Linked DNA regions of Vallitalea longa. The protein of the gene in region 2 interacts with the protein of the main gene of each other region in a pairwise test. Links are inferred from orthologs where the notes say so. Each region holds a gene or a part of one and is shown on either strand. Other genes may lie near its edges.

Evidence for each region. The genes of interacting proteins can lie anywhere in the genome.
Region 1: the proteins of QMG30_RS20260 (region 2) and rpe interact in binary tests that used the Escherichia coli proteins (3 or more experiments, as listed by UniProt). The link is inferred for Vallitalea longa from one-to-one orthologs.

The regions. Positions count from the first base shown.
Region 1 is NZ_BRLB01000020.1:55,284-59,350, forward strand. The notes cover bases 1,270-4,067. They hold rpe (ribulose-phosphate 3-epimerase), read left to right. Parts: upstream 1,270-2,239; coding sequence 2,240-2,896; downstream 2,897-4,067. Other genes in these bases: pknB (Stk1 family PASTA domain-containing Ser/Thr kinase), read left to right, coding at 1,270-1,360; rsgA (ribosome small subunit-dependent GTPase A), read left to right, coding at 1,360-2,238; QMG30_RS21135 (thiamine diphosphokinase), read left to right, coding at 2,899-3,540; rpmB (50S ribosomal protein L28), read right to left, coding at 3,854-4,039. In the rest of the region: more of pknB, read left to right, coding at 1-1,269. UniProt on the Escherichia coli protein: Catalyzes the reversible epimerization of D-ribulose 5-phosphate to D-xylulose 5-phosphate.
Region 2 is NZ_BRLB01000018.1:47,944-53,389, forward strand. The notes cover bases 1,286-4,191. They hold QMG30_RS20260 (PfkB family carbohydrate kinase), read left to right. Parts: upstream 1,286-2,243; coding sequence 2,244-3,140; downstream 3,141-4,191. Other genes in these bases: QMG30_RS20255 (GntR family transcriptional regulator), read left to right, coding at 1,286-1,769; QMG30_RS20265 (ABC transporter substrate-binding protein), read left to right, coding at 3,284-4,191. Also shown: QMG30_RS20250 (histidinol-phosphatase HisJ family protein), read left to right, coding at 149-958; more of QMG30_RS20255, read left to right, coding at 1,050-1,285; more of QMG30_RS20265, read left to right, coding at 4,192-4,591; QMG30_RS20270 (carbohydrate ABC transporter permease), read left to right, coding at 4,658-5,446. UniProt on the Escherichia coli protein: Catalyzes the ATP-dependent phosphorylation of fructoselysine to fructoselysine 6-phosphate. Functions in a fructoselysine degradation pathway that allows E.coli to grow on fructoselysine or psicoselysine.

The sequences.
Region 1 (4,067 bases), on a different replicon or contig from region 2:
TGAAAAAAGTGATCTATACTCTCTAGGTATTACTATGTATGAAATGGCTACAGGAACATTACCTTATCAAGCTGAAAGTCCAGTTTCAGTAGCACTACTTCATATAAATGAAGATCTACCAAGTCCAAGAGAAAAAAACCCCGATATTTCTAAATGCTTAGAGTCTATAATTATAAAAGCAACATTAAAGAAAATGGAATTTAGATATTCCAGTGCTAATGAATTGATGGATGATTTGAAAAAAGCCAATATATCACCAGATGAAGATTTTGTTGATATTAAAATAGTGGATGATTCACCTACCCTTTTCATGTCTGATAATGATATGAAGAAAATATGGGACGATAAAGATATCAAGAAAAAGAATAATCCTAGTAAGAAAACACCAAAAATAGAAAAAATTGTAGTGTTCATGGGAGTAGTATCCGCTATTATTTTAGTATCAATAATATCATTTTTTGCTATTAATGGAATAAAAAACAAATTGAAACCAAAAGAAGTATTAATACCAAAGGTAGAGGGAAAAACTGTGGAAGAGGCAAAAGAGATTTTGGAACCTGATGGTATAGATGTTAACATTATAGAAACAGCTTATAATGATACTTATGAGGTGGATGAGATAATAAAACAAGAGCCAGAAGAAAATACCTTATTGCAAGAAGGCGAAGTCGTTGAGGTAACCGTTAGTAAGGGCGTACAAACCTTTAAAGTACCGGAAGTACTTAATATTGACTTTACAACTGCACAGAGTAGGATAATATCAAATAATTTAACTCCAAAGATGGAGAAGCAATATCATGATTCTATACCTTTAGGAGTTGTCATTAGTCAATATCCTGTAGCTGATACAGATCTACCAAAGGGTGGTATAGTTACTATTGTTGTAAGTGAAGGGAAGAAAGAGAAAAAAACGATTGTACCTAATTTAAGGAAAGATACTGAACAAGAAGCTAGAAATAAATTGACAAATAGTAATTTGAAGATTGGAAGTGTCTCACGTATAAATCATGATACAATACCAGAAGGCCAAGTAATCAATCAAAATGTTGAACCTGGTGAAGAAGTTGCAGAAAATTATATTGTAGATTTTGTTGTTAGTTTGGGAAAAAAGATTAGCTTTAGCCAACATACAGAAATTATCAACGATATGCTTGATGTGAATCAAACTGAAGGGCAAGTTAAAGTTGTTCTGGTTAATCAAGAAAAAGAGAATGTGGTATTTAATAAAACAGTAAAAAGTGAGGAGTTTCCTATGTCAATAATCGTTTCAGGTGAAGGAGAAGCATCTATTAAAGTTTATTTGAATGATGTTTTTCAATATGAAAGTCCCTTTGTTTTTAAAAAAGAGGGGGCTAATTAATGATAGGTAAAATCATCAAGGGTATTGCTGGATTTTACTATATACATGTACCGGAAAAAGGTATATTTGAATGTAAAGCAAGAGGTGTCTTTAGAAATAAAAAGATTAAGCCGCTCATTGGAGATAATGTAGAGATAGACGTATTTGAAAATGAGATTATGAAAGGTAATATATTGGAGATTCTACCAAGGAAGAATAGCTTGGTAAGGCCAACAGTTGCGAATATAGACCAAGTTGTAATAGTTTTTGCAGTAGAAAATCCTAAGCCGAACTTTAATTTATTGGATAAATTTTTAATAATGGCTGAAAAAGAGAGTATTGATGTAGTTATATGTTTTAATAAAGTAGATACGATAAAAGATGAAGAATTAGAAGATATAAAACAAATATATAAAGATACAGGATATAATGTGCTTCTAACAAGTGCAGTAAAAGATATAGGCATATCGCCTCTAAGAGATATATTATATGATAAAACAACTGTGTTTGCAGGACCTTCAGGTGTAGGAAAATCTTCTATACTTAACCTGATTCAATCTGTTGAAGAGCTTGAAACTGGAGAAGTCAGTGAAAAGATAAAAAGAGGTAAACATACCACAAGACATGCAACACTATTAGCTTTTGACAAGGACAGTTATGTTGTTGATACACCTGGTTTTAGCTCATTATATATTAATGAAATTGAAAAAGATGACCTTAAAAACTATTTTATAGAATTTAAAAGATATGAAGATAAATGTAAATTTTATGGTTGTAATCATATAAGTGAACCTAATTGCGCAGTAAAGGATGCAATAGAAAATGGTGAAATAAGCAAATCAAGATATGAAAGTTACAAATTACTATACAATGAATTAAAAGATATTAGGAGATGGTAAAATGATTAAAATAGCACCTTCAATTTTAGCAGCTGATTTTGCGGATTTAGGTAATGAAATTAAAAAGATTGATGAAGCAGGTTGTGATTATGTTCACATAGATGTCATGGATGGCTCATTTGTACCTAATATTTCATTTGGTACACCTATAATCAAAAGTATAAGAGAGTCTACTGATAAGATATTCGATGTTCACCTTATGATTGAAGAACCAAGTAGATATATAAAAGAATTCAAAGATGCAGGAGCGGATATTATTACAGTTCATGCAGAAGCATGTAAACATCTCCATAGTACTGTTTCATTGATTAAAAATTATGGACTAAAAGCAGCGGTAGCATTAAACCCTGCAACACCTAATAGTGTTCTGGAATATGTTATAGATGAACTTGATATGGTATTAGTAATGTCTGTAAATCCTGGTTTCGGAGGACAAAAATTCATTGATTCCTCATTGCATAAGATAAGTGCAATAAAAGATGTTATTTGTGGTAGAGGACTTAATTGTGAAATTGAAGTTGATGGAGGCATTTCACTGGATAATGTAAAAAAAGTTGTTAATGCGGGAGCAGATGTTATTGTAGCAGGTTCAGCAATCTATAAATCAGAAGATATAAATAATACAATTAAAGCCTTTAGAGAGGTTTGTGAAAAATAGATATGAAAACATTAATTGTCACAGGAGGAACTATAGATTTAGATTTCCTAAAGAAATTTACAGATTGTAATAGATACGATTATATAATAGGTGTGGATAAAGGGGCTCAGTATATGTATAATATTAATTTGAAGCCTAATCTAGTAGTTGGAGATTTTGATTCTATAGACCCAAAAATTATTGACACCTTAACACATGATCCCAAAATTCTAATAGACAACTTTATTGCTGAAAAAGATGAAACAGACACTCATTTAGCTATAATGAAAGCAATTGATATGGGAAGTACCCATATTGATATATTTGGAGGAATAGGTAGCAGAATGGATCATACTCTTGCGAACATTCATATACTGATGATTCCTTTAGAGAAAAATGTTAAATGTAGAATCATAAATAAGAATAATATCATTACCCTAATCGATGTAACTACTTCTTTTGAAAGAAGTGATTACAAATACATATCTTTAATACCTTTAACTAATGAAGTGTCTGGAATCACAACCGCTGGATTAAAATACCCATTATTCGGCTATACTATGAAGAAAGGGATTTCAATAGGTGTTAGCAATGAATTTACGGAGAAACAAGCCAAAATATGTATTAAGGAAGGTATTTTGATAGTTATTCGTTCAAGGGATTAACATACTAATGATTATTAGCGGATATCAGATTTCTTAAAGATAAGTACGGTATTGGTTATCAAACAGGTATATTAAACATATAATGTAATAATAATTAATGTATGGTGAAAGTAATGTGCTTTCGAACTAAGCTTATAGGAGTCATATTAGTATCTATATCCATAGGAATGCTATTAATTTCTATACTACCTAAAGGAGCTGTAGGTGTCATTCTTTCACTTACTAGTTTATGTATAGGTATTTGGTTATTAAAATGTTAGAACTGATACTGCAATTATTTAATAAAAAAAATAATCCCCTTATGGGGATTGTTTTATGCACGTTCTACCGCACCTGATTTTAAACACTTAGAACAAACATTAATTCTTTTAGGTTGACCATTAACAATTGCTCTAACTCTTCTAATATTAGGTTTCCACATTTTATTAGCTCTTTTATGGGAATGGCTTACTTGAATTCCAAAAGATACGCCTTTATCACAAATATCACACTTAGCCATACTTGCACCTCCTTAATATACGTACATG
Region 2 (5,446 bases):
TACAATCAAGATATAATTATTTACTATATGTCACCATTTAGCTTTAGTCGACATAATGTGATATAATTTATGGGTTGATAAATATTAATAACAGAATTGACAATAGGATAAAAATTATAATTTTATCTAGAAGGAGTTATTCATGATTATGAAAAGAATTTATCAAGATTATCATATGCATAGCAGTATTTCACCTGATGGGAATTCATCTATGGAAGATATGTGCAGATCAGCTATAGACAAAGGATTCAAGGAAATCGCAATTACAGATCATTATGAATTTTACATAGATGGAGTAGCTAGCTATAGATTCAATGAAGCATATTTGGATGAATATTTTATAGCTATCAATAAGTGTAAAGACAAATTCAGTGATAGAATAATAATCAAAAAAGCTATTGAATTAGGACAGCAGCATTTACAACACGAGAAAGCAAACAGGATATTGGAATCATACAAATTTGATTTTGTGCTTGCCTCCGTACATAAAATAAGGAATCTGGATCTTAGTCAGATCAATTATAATCATAGTATAATAGACATTTATAGTAAAAGATATTTAGAAGAAGTATATGAGTTGGCTGACAATGAAGATTTTGATTGCCTTGCACATTTGGATTTGATTAAGAGATATGCTTCGAAAAATAATATAAAAGTTAATTTAGCTAAATATAAAGATGAATTATCTCAAATATTCAAAAGATTGATTGATAAGAATAAAGGTATAGAAATAAATACTTCTGGTTTGAGACAAGGATTGAATGAGCCAATGCCTTCTTTAGAAATATTAAAACTATATAGAGCTGCAGGCGGTGAAATTATTACTCTAGGTTCAGATTCTCACAATATTCAAGATATCGGAAGAGATTTTGAAAAAGCTTATGATATAATTAAGGCAGCAGGATTTGATAGTATCTATACTTTTGATAATAGAGAAAGTAAACGTATACAGTTGTAATGAATTGTTATAACATGTCTTTGTTTTTTTTATGGATTATGATATACTAACAATGAAGAGGTAAAGAATATATAATAAAAAGGAGAAAGCCATGGATAGAACACCACTTGATAAAAATTCGAGTGTGCCCTTATACCGACAATTAATTGAAGCTATCAAGGATGATATTACTAATAATATTTTGAAACCAGGGGATCAGATACTTACGGAAATTGAACTGAGTGAAAAATATCAGGTTAGTAGAATCACTGTAAGAAAAGCTATTGGTGAGTTGGTAGAAGAAGGTTACCTAGTTAAACAACAAGGAGTAGGAACTTTTGTAGCGGAAGTCAAACTCGTAAGAAATATGAATAAATTTATGGGATTTAGTATGTCTTGTGAAATATTAGGGAAAGTACCATCTGCTACTTTATTGTTTGCAGGATTAATTAATGCTACTGATAGAGATAAAAGAGAATTAGGCTTGGATGACAGTGTCGCTAATGTTTTATCAATTAAACGTATACGTTATTGTGACGATGAACCTGTTATGGTAGAAGATACTCGTTTTTCAACAGAATATTCATTTCTCTTGACTGATAATTTAGAGGGTTCCCTTTATAAGTTATTGAATAAACATGAGACCGTCCCATTGGAAGGTAGGACAGAATTAGATGTATGTTATGCAACCGACGAAGAAGCCCAGTTATTAAATATAGAAAGTAATACTCCATTGCTATTACTCAGATGTGTCTGTTATGATAAAATGGGAAATCCTATACATAATAGTAGACAAGTAGTCAATCCTAAAAAATTCAAAATGATAATATAATTGCTGATTTGCTAATGTGAATCAGTTTTTATTATTATATGGATATCATTTATCTTATTTTTACATATCTATTCAACTAAATGCTTAAAGTGATTATTAATCCATATTTCCATAAACGTTATGATACATTTTAATACATAAAAAATTAATATAATTAATTGAAAGATAAATTGTATATTATTCTAATTATATATTAGACTAATTAATAATATTATATATATAAGTATTTAATAATAACTTGTTAAGTGATTAATTATATTAGTTGTAAAATAATAATATTGCGTATTAATTAATGCACAATAAATACTAAAAGTTAACCATAATATTTTTTGTATAATATGTATAAAAAATCTACAAAATAATATATAAAACCAACAAATTATACAATATATTATTTTTTTTGTTGCAATTGGTATTATAACGTAATATAATAAATGTATAGATAAAACATAATACTTTTAAGGGGGCATCAATATGCTACTAGTGCTTGGATTGGGAGATAATGTTGTAGATAGATACATTAATACAAAAACAATGTATCCTGGAGGCAATGCTTTGAATTTCGCAGTTTATGCAAATATACTTGGTATAAAAGCTTCTTATCTTGGTGTATTTGGTGATGATGAGGCAGGGAAACATGTATATCAGACTTCAAAATCATTAGGTATAGAAATGAATCATTGTAGATTTTTTCAGGGGGAAAATGGGTATTCAGAGGTAAAATTAGTGGAGGGTGACAGAGTATTTGTAGGTTCTAACAAAGGTGGTGTATCTGCAAAGCATCCATTAGGTCTTAGTAAAATAGATTTTTCTTATATTAATGATTTTGATATTGTACATACAAGCTGTTTCAGTTTTATAGAAAATGACTTAGTTGATGTAAGAAAATACGGTAAGTTCATTTCTATGGATTTTTCTAATCGTTATACTGAAGATTATCTAGAACGATGCTGTAAGTATCTCGACTGTGCAAGTATTTCATGTAGTGAGATGAAAGATGAAGATATCACTCAATTGATGAAAAATATCATTTCATATGGTTGTAAACATATAGTTATTGCAACTAGAGGATCAAGAGGAGCATTACTATTAGTAGATGGTAAGTTCTATGAACAGTCTCCTTGTTTAGTTGATGCAGTTGATACAATGGGAGCAGGTGATTCATTTATTACAGCTTTCTTGACTGGCTATATCAATGATATGAAATACGCAGTTGATTTTTCTGATGAATCAGGAAATAAGGGTATTACGAAAATAGAAGAATATAAAGATTTAATAGTTAGAGCTAATCTATATAGAGCAGCAATTTTTTCATCTAGTATTTGTAGCTGTGATGGGGCATTTGGTTTTGGTAAGAGTTATAGGAAATAAAAGCTTCAATTAAGATATAATGAATGCTATTTCTCTTTTATCAATGAAGGGTTTTCTACTTAAAAGAGAATTTAGATAAATTATATATTTAGTTTTTAGATGTATCCAAAACTTTATTATTACTATTATGGGAGGACAATAATATGAGAAGAAGATTAGGTAGAATTTTTGGAGTGTTACTAATAGTTGTTATGTTGTTTTCGTTAACAGCATGTAGTAAATCCAATGATGTAAGTAATGGGGAAGATAAAGAAAAAAAAGTAATCAAATTATTTCACAGATTTCCTGATGAACCTTTCAATTCATTTATTGAAAAAATAGTAGCAGAATATGAAGCAGATCATCCTGATATTGATATAGTTGTATCGAGTGCTCAGAATCAGCCGTATAAGGAAAAAATAAAAGTAGTAGTAGGAAGTAAAGATTGTCCAGATGTCTTTTTCAGTTGGTCAGGAGAATTTTCAGAACGTTTTTTAAGAGAAGGATTGATCATGGATCTTACAGAATCTTTTAATAATGATCAGGAGTGGAAGAATTCACTTCTTGAATCACAAGTCAATGAGTACAGAAGTGGTGATATCCTATATGGAATACCATTTAGATTAGATGCTAAGATGATGTTCTATAACATTGATATTTTTAAGGAGAACAACTTGGAAATTCCAAAAACTTGGGACAAGTTTATTGAAGTATGTGAGGCTTTAGAAGCTAAGGACATCACACCTATATCATACGGTAACCAAGATCAATGGCCATCATCTCACTACATAGGAAGTCTTAATCAGATGTTAGTCGATAATGATACCAGATTAAAAGACCTAGAACCTGCGACAGGAGAATTTACTGATCCTAATTATTTAAAGGCATTGGAGTATTATCAGCAATTAATTCCATATTTTAATGATTCTGTAAATGGTTTACCACATGATATGGCTCGTAATAATTTCGCTCAAGAAAAAGCTGCTATGTTTTTTGCAGAATTAGTTGAAATTACATATCTAGCTGAGGAAAATCCAGACTTGAATTATGGAATGTTTAGTTTCCCACTTATTGAAGGGGAAGGAGACCCAACATTATTAACTGGTTCACCAGAAGGTTTTGTTGTTTCTGCTAATACTAAATATCCAGAAGAAAGTATAGAATTTCTAAAATACTTTACAGGACCTGAAGTGGGTAAAAAAGAAGTCCAAGAGGTTGGATGGTTCAATGCAGGAATTGGAATTGTAGAAGGACTTGAAGACCAGAAATTGCTTGAGGCTTATGAAGTAATAAAAAGCGCTAAGACAATGTCTGGATGGTTTGATGCTTCATTGTATTCAACTATTGCCAATGAATATTTGACATCAATTTCTGATCTTACTAATGGGGATATAACTCCAGAAGAAGTCATGGAAAAGATTCAAAAGGTAGCAGAGGAAGCTAGAAATACATCCAGTACAGAAGTTGAATAATTAAAATGTTAGGTGCTCTATTATCTTCATAGGTGCACCTTTCTTATCAGAAAGGTGGTGGATATTATGATGAAAAGGAAAAAACTAGTTCCTTACTATTATATAATACCGGGATTATTCATGGTTCTATTCTTTGTTTATATACCAGTTATATGTAACTTCATTTATAGTTTTTTTCACTTATCATCGTATTCTTCAACAAAAGTATTTGCAGGTTTTGATAATTATATAAAACTATTTACAAATGATACTTTCCCAATAATGATGAAAAATAATATTATGTATGCAGTTATTTCATTAATTGTACAAGTAGGCTTTGGTACTGTAATTGCATTACTATTGGAAAGTAAACTAACAGGAAGATTAAGGAATGTTTATAGAAATATATATTTTTTACCAGCACTGATCTCTTTAACTGCAGTTGGTCTATTATTTACATTTATCTATTCACCAGATGTCGGACTTCTTAATTCTGCACTGCGTGCAATGGGATTAGAGAATTTAACTCAGTCGTGGTTGGGAAATTCTAAAACAGCTATTTACTGTATTATTGCTATGAGTCAATGGCAGTTTACAGGATATATAACTCTGCTTATGGTTGTTGCTATACAAAATATACCGAGAGATTATTTGGAAGCAGCTGCTATTGATGGGGCAGGACCATTCAGAAGAGCTGTTAATATAATGATTCCCCTTGTAAAAGAACAATTATTGGTATGTTCAATAATTACTATCATTGGTGCGTTTAAACTATTTACAGAAGTATACTCAACAACTAGTGGAGGTCCTGGCAACAGTTCTCAGGTTCTGGGAGTATATCTATATCAGAACGCATTCCTACATGACAAAATGGGT